Regions from separate parts of the Gemmiger sp. genome, predicted to be linked through region 3. Evidence: predicted binding sites of a transcription regulator. Region 3 holds the regulator's gene; each other region holds the start of a gene.
The links. Region 3 encodes Rex, which represses fermentation and respiration genes when NADH is low (regulators of the CRP and FNR family bind a similar motif). Its sites were predicted from a motif close to ATTGTTAANNNNTTAACAAT; they were not measured.
Positions count from the first base shown of each region.

Region 1: coaD (pantetheine-phosphate adenylyltransferase) is a predicted target of Rex. The motif match lies at 1,748-1,767, and genes of this name have one in related genera.
Region 2: hypB (hydrogenase nickel incorporation protein HypB) is a predicted target of Rex. The motif match lies at 1,681-1,700, and genes of this name have one in related genera.

Region 1 covers NZ_DBMDDV010000001.1:98,386-101,663, forward strand. Annotated here, with positions in the region: gene ACZO0A_RS00480 (thiolase family protein) at 1-988, opposite strand, end outside; gene coaD (pantetheine-phosphate adenylyltransferase) at 1,076-1,567, opposite strand; gene ptb (phosphate butyryltransferase) at 2,048-2,956, shown strand; gene buk (butyrate kinase) at 3,183-3,278, shown strand, end outside.
Region 2 covers NZ_DBMDDV010000007.1:25,722-28,999, forward strand. Annotated here, with positions in the region: gene ACZO0A_RS04295 (FAD-dependent oxidoreductase) at 1-817, opposite strand, end outside; gene hypB (hydrogenase nickel incorporation protein HypB) at 990-1,658, opposite strand; gene ACZO0A_RS04305 (M3 family oligoendopeptidase) at 1,838-3,278, shown strand, end outside.
Region 3 covers NZ_DBMDDV010000006.1:86,950-90,227, reverse strand. Annotated here, with positions in the region: gene ACZO0A_RS04140 (PadR family transcriptional regulator) at 1-317, opposite strand, end outside; gene ACZO0A_RS04135 (ClpP family protease) at 501-1,208, opposite strand; gene ACZO0A_RS04130 (redox-sensing transcriptional repressor Rex) at 1,458-2,099, shown strand; gene ACZO0A_RS04125 (thymidine kinase) at 2,238-2,846, shown strand.

The DNA.
Region 1 (3,278 bases), on a different contig from region 3:
CGTTGGCCTCGATCAGATCCATGTCGTCCACGGTCAGGCCAGTCTTGGCCATGACCTTCTTGGTGGCGGCGATGGGGCCCAGGCCCATGACCTCGGGCTCAACACCGGCCAGAGCACCGGCGACCCAGGTGGCCAGAGGCTCAACGCCCAGCTCCTTGGCCTTCTCCTCGCTCATGACGACCAGAGCAGCAGCGCCGTCGTTGATGGCGGAGGAGTTGGCGGCGGTGACGATGCCGTCCTTCTTGAAGCAGGGCTTCAGCTTGCCCAGAACCTCCATGGAGCTCATGCGGGGGCCTTCGTCGGTATCAAACACGGTGTCGCCCTTCTTGCCCTTGATGACAACGGGAACGATCTCGTCCTTGAAAGCGCCGTCGGCGATAGCCTTAGCGGCCTTCTCCTGAGAATGGAAGGCAAACTCGTCCAGCTGCTCACGGCTGATGGGGCTGTAACCGTACTTCTTCTGGTAGGTCTCGTTGGTGCAGACGTTCTCGGCGGTCATGCCCATGTGCATGTTGAAGCCGGTGGCGTCCCACAGAGCGTCATTGACCATCGTGTCGACCAGCTCGCTCTTGCCCATGGGGGAGCCCATACGGTAGCCATAGCGGCCCTTCATCATGGCGAAGGGAGCCATGTCCATGTTCTCCATGCCGCCTGCAACGACGATGTCGGCATCGCCGGCCTCGATCATCTGGGCAGCCATGTTGACACAGTTCAGACCGGAGCCGCAGACCACGTTGACGGTGACAGCGGGGGTCTCGATGGGCAGACCAGCCTTCAGAGAAGCCTGACGTGCAACGTTCTGGCCCAGGCCAGCCTGGATAACGCAGCCCATGTAGACATGGTCGACCTGCTCGGGCTTGACGTGTGCGCGGTCCAGAGCCTCCTTGATGACAATGGAGCCCAGCTCTGCAGCGGGGACATTGGCGAGGGTGCCGCCGAACTTACCGATGGCAGTACGGCAGGCGCTGGCAATGACGATCTTTTTCATAAGTAGCCTCCTAAAATAAGTCTCTTTTGGATGGACTATTGAGTAACTATCTATCTTCAAGCCGACGATACGTGCGGCATGAATGCGCTATAACTCCCCTGCTTCCCTCTTGACGATGAGGGCCTTTTCAACGTTGCGGGGCACAAAGCGGGAAACATCCTGCCCATAGTGGGCAGCCTCCCGCACGATGGTGGAGGAAAGGTAACTCCACTTGATGGCCGTCGCCAGGAACACTGTCTCGATCTCGGGCATCATGGCGAAGTTCGTGTGGGCCAGCTGAATCTCATTCTCGAAATCCGTGACTGCCCGCAGGCCGCGCACCATGACGGTCGCGCCCTTCTGCTTGGCGAAACTGACCGTCAGGCCGTTGAAGGAGTCAATCTCGACGTTCGGGATATTCTTGCAGGCATCCCGCAGCATGGCAACGCGCTCCTCGACCGTGAAAAGCGGGGTCTTGGCACTGTTGACCAGCACCGCGACAATCACTTTGTCAAACATACGGCTGGAGCGCTTGATAATATCGAGATGCCCGTTGGTGACGGGGTCGAAGCTGCCGGGATACATGGCAATGGTGGACATGAATGTGTGAACCTTTCGGTTTGGAATAACGCCTTACCTGTTAAAAATTAAACAACTTTAGGGGTAAAGCTAGGCACCTGCGCCGACGCTGGCTCTTTGGTTGTCCATTGGGTCAGGAAGTACGGCGGACTGGTGCCGCTGCGGTCAAGTCTCCTTGAACCGCTACTATAGTTTTACCATCTTGTTAAGGTTTTGTCAATGACGAATTTGTTGAAATTCAGTCAAATTTGAGAAAAAAACCAAGCTGACTACCTATTTATATAGGCAGACGCAGAAAAAAATCTTTTTTGGACAGTTTATCGGCTCCATTTGTAGGGGCGGGCATCGAACCCTGCGAAGCGGGAAACGTCGAAAAAACAATTTTTTAACCCCCTTCTCCCCTTCCCCCTCTTGACCCATGGACCATAACGTGTTATTATTTTAACATACGGGGCTTTGAGAGCGTCCCGCGTCTGAAAGAGTAAAACGAGGTGCTGTAAAATGAATTTTGAGGACCTGATCGCAAAAGTAAAGACCTGTGGCAAGCAGAAGCTGGCCGTTGCCGCTGCCGAGGACGACGCCGTCCTGGAGGCTGTTGACGCTGCCCACAAGCAGGGCATCGCCGATGCAATCCTCGTCGGTGACGAGGCAGCCATCCGCAAGATCGCGGCCGAACTGAACATCGACCTCTCCGACTATGAGATCATCAATGAACCTGACAAGGTGCAGGCTTCTCTCAAGGCCGTCAAGCTGGCCCACGACGGCGTGGCCAATATGTACATGAAGGGCCTGCTGGATACCAAGACCTTCCTGAAGAGTGTGCTGGACAAGGAAGTCGGCCTGCGCACCGGCAACACCCTGTCCCACGTCGCCGTGTTCGAGGTCAAGGGCATCGAGCAGCTGCTGTTCTTGACCGACGTCGCCTTCATGACCTACCCGACATTGGAAGATAAAGTACATATCATCGAGAATACCGTTGCTGTGGCCCATGCCTGCGGCGTCGAGTGCCCCAAGGTTGCGCCCTTGGCCGCTGTTGAGGTCGTCAACCCGAAGATGCCCTGCACCGTCGATGCCGACGAGCTGCGCAAGATGAACGCCGAGGGCAAGATCACCGGCTGCGTCGTCGACGGCCCCTTGTCCATGGATATTGCCATTGACCCCGAGGCTGCCCACCACAAGGGCGCCCAGGACCGCCCGGCCGCCGGCCATGCGGATATCCTGCTGTTCCCCGACATCCAGGCGGGCAACCTCGTCTACAAGACGCTGGTCCATACCGCCGACTGCAAGAACGGCTGCATCCTGACCGGCACCAAGGTACCCGCCATCCTGACCAGCCGCAGCGATTCCTTCCAGACAAAGGTCAACTCCATCGCGCTGGCCGCTGTTGTCGCGGCTGGACTGAACCAGTAAAAAATGCCTTCCCCCGAGGGGCTGCGCCCGCAGGCGCGTGTCGGAGCGCAACCGCCGAAGGCGGCTCTTAGCGCGTAGACGGAAGGTGGCCGAAGGCCGGATGAGGGGCGGGTTTGCGGCAGCCATCCGGCGGGCAATCACAATAAGGCTGCCCCTCATCAGCCGCCTGCGGGCGGCAGCTTCCCCCTTGGGGGAAGCCAAAGAATGTAAAAAGGAGACGTTCACAATGTCCATCAAAACCCTGGTCATCAATCCCGGCTCCACCTCCACCAAGGTCGGTGTGTTCGAGGATGAGACCCTGCTGTTTGAAGAAACGCTGCGC
Region 2 (3,278 bases), on a different contig from region 3:
TCGTGATCTGGTGTACAAAGCCGTTGTCCTCGGCCTTTTGCAAAATCTGCATGACCTCGTCGTAGGTGACGTAGTGGCCTTTGTTCGTCTCCACAAGGTAGTCGGCCATGTCGCCGACGCCGATGCACCAGTCGTCGGGGTCGTCGCCGCAGCCCTCGCCCATGGCGGCGCGGGACATACGGCAGCTGCACGGCCCGGCGGCATACTTGCCGTCATACTTTTTCAGCCAGTGGGAGATATGCTCCACGTCTACGGACTGGTTTTCGGTCTCGATGGCCTTTTCCACCGGGATGACGTGCATACCGATCCCCGCGCCGCCCGGCGGCACCATGGCGGTGATGTGTTCCAGCGGCAAAAAGGTCATCCGCTCGAAGAAGGCCGTGACCTCGGGGTGGTCGGCGATCTGCTGTTTGTTCATATTGAAAAATTCCGCACTGCCGGGTACGAACATCGGCAGGATGTACTGCTTCTCCCGGCGGGGATTTTCCCAGTTGTATTCCAGTAATCCGACCACAGCCATCTGCTGCAGCAGCGGTTCCAGCTCGTCGGCAGGCTTGCCGGTAGCCTTGACCAGCTCAGGCAGGGTCATAGGCTTGCGGACCTTCATTTTCAATGCAACCTCGGCCATCTCGTCGGTCACGATGGACGCAAGGCCCCAGTATTCGGGGTCGTCCTGGGTCAGCGTGCCCTTTTTGGCAGGGATGCGGTCAGTGATCATCTGGCCCAGCTTGGCGATATTTTCCCGGAACGGCTGGTCCTTCGGGATCTGGAAGGGCAGCTTGCTCTCGTCCAGCGGGAACGCAGTGGGTTTGCTCATGGTGTGCTCCTTTTTATGTTGTTGCTCCGTTTGTGCTCCAAAGCCTTCCCCCCGAGGGGGAAGGCGGCCCCGCAGGGCCGGATGTGCCGCGACTGTCCGGTAAATGGTGGCAATGGCAAACTTGCCCCTCATCAGTCCGCTTCGCGGACAGCTTCCCCCGAGGGGGAAGCCTTTACCTCTGCCACTCCCTGACCTGCTCTTTCAACCAGTCTGCCCATTCGTCGATGCCTTCCCCGGTCTTGGCACAGATGGGGATGACCTTCGCCTTCGGGTTGCGCATGGCGACGTACTCTCGGCATTTGTCCAGGTCAAAATCAAAGTACGGCATCACGTCGATTTTGTTCACAAGCACGATATCGCATACCTGGAACATCAGCGGGTATTTCAGCGGCTTATCGTGGCCCTCGGGCACCGACAAAATCATGGCGTTCTTCACTGCGCCGGTGTCAAACTCGGCAGGGCAGACCAGGTTGCCGACGTTTTCGAGAATCGCCAAATCGATGTCCCCGGTGCCCAGACCTTCCAACCCCTGCCGGGTCATTTCGGCGTCAAGGTGGCACATACCGCCGGTATGCAGCTGGATAGACTTTGCCCCGGTCCCGGCGATGGCGCGGGCATCCACATCGGAGTCAATGTCCGCTTCCATCACACCGATGCGCAGCTCATCTTTGAGGGCTGCAATGGTTCTGCGCAGCGTCGTGGTTTTGCCGGACCCCGGTGCGCTCATCAGGTTGAGCAGAAACACCTTCTTCGCTTTCAGGTCAGCCCGCAGCGCGGCGGCCTGCTCGTCGTTGGAAGCAAAGATGCTCTGCTTCACTTCCAGAATTTTTATGTTGTCCATGGGATGCTCCTTATAAAGTGGTATTATTTATATTTTAACATTGTGTATAAAAATCCGCAATCGACGAATCCGCCAAAAAAGAAAGGGCGGGGTGGGTGATTTGACGAAAAAAACGAGGCGTTGCACCCGCTCCCTCCCCGTGCTATAATACAAACAAAAACAAGCAAAGGAGACACCCCATGAAATTCTCAGAAATGCCCTATGCCCGCCCGGATCTGGATGCGGTCAAGCAACAGTTCGCCGACCTGCGCACCCGGCTGGAAAACGCAAAATCCTACGCCGAGGCCCGCGAAATCTTCCTAGAAGAGGAAACGCTCAACAAACACGTTGACACCGCCGCCCAGCTGGCCAGCGTGCGCAACAGCATTGACACCCGCGACAAATTCTACGACGAGGAGATGAACTTCTGGAACGAGGCCATCCCCCAGCTGCAGGAGTGCCAGAACGCCTGGAGCCAGGCTATGCTGGCGTCGCCTTTCCGCAAGGAGTTCGAGGCCGAGTACGGCAGCCTGATGTTCGTCAACGCCGAGATCGCCGACAAGGCGTTCTCGCCCGCCATCCTGGACGAGATGGCCCAGGAAAACAAGCTGACCACCGAGTACGGCAAACTCATCGCGTCGGCGCAGATCCCCTTTGAGGGCGGCGTCTATACCTTGAGCCAGCTCTCGCCCTTCAAGAACGACCCCGACGATGCCCGCCGCCTGGCCGCCTGGAAGGCCGAGGGCGCGTGGTACAAGGAGCATGAGGCCGAGTTTGACGGCATCTATGACAAGCTCGTCCACCTGCGTGACACGATGGGCAAAAAGCTTGGCTATGAGGGTTACACCACCCTGGGCTACTACCGCATGGGCCGCAACTGCTACACGAAGGCTGACGTAGAAAAGTTCCGCGCCGCCGTGGTCAAGTATATTGTGCCGCTGGCCGACAGCATCTACCGTGAGCAGGCCAGGCGTCTGGGCAAGCAGTACCCGATGAACGCCGCCGACAACGCCTTGATGTTCCGCAGCGGCAACCCGCGCCCGGCGGGCGACGCCGACGCCATCCTCAAGCAGGGCAAGAAGTTCTATGAGGAACTTTCCCCCGAGAGCGGTGTGTTCTTCAACAAAATGCTGGATGACGAGCTGCTGGATGTGCTGTCCACCCCCGGCAAGGCGGGCGGCGGCTACTGCACCAGCCTGGGCGATTACGAAATGCCGTTCATTTTTGCCAACTTCAACGGCACGCAGCATGACGTCGAGGTCGTGACCCACGAGGCAGGCCACGCCTTTGCTGCCTACATGAACCGCGACCGCATCCCGTACTCCTACGTCTGGCCCAGTATGGAGGCCTGCGAGGTCCACTCCATGTCGATGGAGTTCTTCGCCTGGCCCTGGGCCGAGGGCTTCTTCGGTGCGGACGCCCGCAAGTTCCGGTACAGCCATCTGGCGGGCGCGCTGACCTTCATCCCTTACGGCACAATGGTCGACCATTTCCAACATATCGTTTATGAGCACCCAGAGCTGACCCCGGCCCAGCGCCACGAGGAGTGGAAGAAGCTGGCCGCCATCTACCAGCCCTGGATGCGCCTGGACGGCGAAATTCCCTTCTACGGCGCGGGCGAGTACTGGCAGCGCCAGATGC
Region 3 (3,278 bases):
TGCGGCTCCCCCTTAAAGAGCTTGTTGATTTTGGCGGTGTAGGCTTCCCACTCGGCGGTAAGTTCCGCCAGCCGTGCGCGGCCCGCGGGCGTGATTTGATAGTAGCGGCGGTTGCGGCCGTTGAAGGCTTCGTCGTGGACGGCCAGACAGCCGTCCTTTTGCAGGCGGCGCAGCACCGGGTAGAGCGTGGATTCCGATAATTCCAGCACCGCGCGGACTTCCTGGGTGATTTTGTAACCGTAGGTGCCCGTTTCCTCCCGCCCGACGACGGCCAAAACGATCGCGTCCAGCAGCCCCGCCGTGGTATTGATGGCCATAGGGTGTCCCCCTTCCGGGTGTATGGTGTATAGGGTTATATATTATATAGCATATAATATTGTAGATTGCAATAGGCTGCCGCAACAAAATTATGTAGGGGCGGATTCCATATCCGCCCGTGGACGTTTATCTTGCCGCAAGCTCCCCGGGCGCATATAGAATGCGCCCCTACGATTCCGCCTTCACTTTTCTATTTCCTTATATAAATACCCCAGTGCGTCCGCCAGGCCGCCCAACTCGTCGATCAGCCCTTCCTCCACAGCCTGGGTGCCGTCCAATACGGTGCCCATGTCCATGACAAGCTCGCCGGTATTGTGCATCAGCTGGGTGAACCGCCGGGCCGTGATTTTGGAGTGCCCGGTCACAAAGCTGACTATGCGCTCCTGCATCTGTTCAAAATAGCGCAGCGTCTGCGGCACCCCCAGCACCATGCCGGAATGGCGCACCGGGTGCACCGTCATGGTGGCCGTGGGCACAATAAAGCTGTGCCGCGCCGCCACCGCCAGCGGGATGCCAATAGAATGCCCGCCGCCCAGCACCAGCGTGGCGCTGGGCTTGCTGACGCCCGCAATCAGTTCCGCCAGCGCCAGCCCGGCTTCCACATCACCGCCCACCGTATTCAGAATCACCAGCAGTCCTTCTATCTCGGGATCCTCCTCAATGTCCACCAGCTGGGGGATGACGTGCTCATATTTTGTCGTCTTTTGCGCGTCGGACGCCAGCGTATGGCCCTCGATCGTGCCGATGACCGTCAGGCAGTGGATGGCGTGGCGGCCCTTGGTGGCAGGCACAATGCCGTCTTCCTTTATCAAATCATGCTCCAGCCGCTTCAGGGCGGCGCTTTCGGTGGGGTTGTGCTTGGTGCCGACCTTTTTATCCTTCGTTTCCATCATTGCTCTCCTTTTCTGCGCAAACTATACACAAAAACAGTCTGTCCTGCGGCCCTGCAAAATATGCGCGGTTTGGGCCAGGGGTGTCGTTTTGTTTTGTCTATACCGCCAGAATTTCCCGTTCTATTTTTGTACAACCGTATAATAATTTGAGAAATCAGCTAAAAAACTTAGACAAAAAATTGACAACCGCCGTGCTTCATTTTATAATAAGCTATAAACAAGTATTGCAATGTGAGGGATACGATCATGGCTGTTCAAAATAAGGTGTCGCTCCCGGTCATCAAGCGACTGCCGAAATATTATCGTTATCTGACCAACCTTTCCGCCGACGGCAAGGATAAAATTTCTTCCAGCGAGCTGGCCCACATGATGGGCACCACCGCCAGCCAGGTGCGCCAGGATTTCAACTGCTTTGGTGGGTTCGGCCAGCAGGGCATCGGCTACAAGGTGGATGTGCTGCGTGCCGAGATTGGCAAGCTGCTGTTCGGCGATGGCGAAAAACTGCCCACGATTTTGGTCGGTGCCGGTCGTTTGGGTTCTGCAGTATCCAGCTTCATCAGCCGCGACGCCAACGGCTACAAGCTGCTGGGCGTGTTTGATGTGAACCCCGACTTGATCGGCAAGGAAATGTGCGGCGTGCCCATTCTTCCGCTGAGTGAGCTGGAGGCCTTCTGCACCGAGCACCATCCCGAGGTGGCCGTGCTCTGCGTGCCGCGCCAGAGCGCTATGGACCTGGCGGGTGAGCTGGTGGGCCAGGGCATCAAGGGTTTCTGGAATTTCAGCCACTACGATCTGTCGGTCGAGTACCCAGATGTCACGGTGGAGAATGTCCATCTGGGCGACAGCCTGATGAGCCTGGGGTACAGGCTGAGAAATCAGGAAAAGTGATATCTCTATAAAAAGACCGCCTTGTAGGGGCCGCACATGTGCGGCCCTCAGCCTACTGGTTGACGCGCGATTGCGGGAAGGTTGAGGGCCGGGCATGCCCGGCCCCTACGGTTATCAATAAACCGATAAGGAGCCACCATGGCAAAATTGTATTTTCGATATGGCGCTATGAACAGCGGCAAGACCACTGCGCTGATGCAGGTCGCCTACAACTATAAAGAACGCGGGATGCGCGTGCTGATTTTAAAGCCCGCCATCGACACCAAGGGGCAGGATTCCATCCTTTCCCGCCTAGGTATTTCCTGCAAAGTTGACAAGCTCGTCACACCCGACATGGACGTGGTGGAGCTGGTGCGCGCCGACGAGGCCGCCAATGGCAAGATTGCCTGCGTGCTTTGCGATGAGAGCCAGTTTTTCACGCCCGAGCAGGCCGACCAGCTGTTTCTTGTCACGGTCGATCTGGGCATTCCGGTCATCTGCTACGGCCTGCGGGCCGATTTCATGATGCGCGGCTTTCCCGGCTCGACCCGGCTGCTGGAGATTGCCCATACGATCGAGGAGCTGAAAACCATCTGCGCCTGCGGGCGCAAGGCCATCTGCAACGGCCGCAAGGTCAACGGCGAGTTCGTCTTTGAGGGTGCGCAGGTCGCGATTGATACAGTGGACGATGTGGAGTACCAAAGCCTGTGCCCCCAATGCTGGTACCGCGAATACCGTGCATTTTTAGCACGCCACCCGAAGAAGTGAACATAATTTGTGCAGGCCCCACCGGGATTTCTCCCGGTGGGGCCTTTTTTGCTCTTGGCCGCACTTATTTTGCACCGTGCATAGATGAATGCAATAATATTTGCAAAATAGCACGTTTTTTGCATCAATCTTGCATATTTTGCCCCTGGTAACGCATTTTAGTGGGTAAATATCGGTGCGCTTTGCCCTGGATATCCCCGTCCGGGTTTCCGTCGCCTTTGTTAAACTGCACAAATGCAGGTGCTCGTATTCGTAAGTTTTGACGGTGGTGTCAAATCGGTTACAAGCAACAAAGCAAGAATTGTTCGCTTTTGAGGTGGAACGCACTAAATTGACTGTTTTTTTTGTTGGTGCGTTTTGCTATCATATAGACAAGCGAATGGCAGATGTTGTGGTGCTTACACCCACACACGACAATCTGCAAAAATAAAT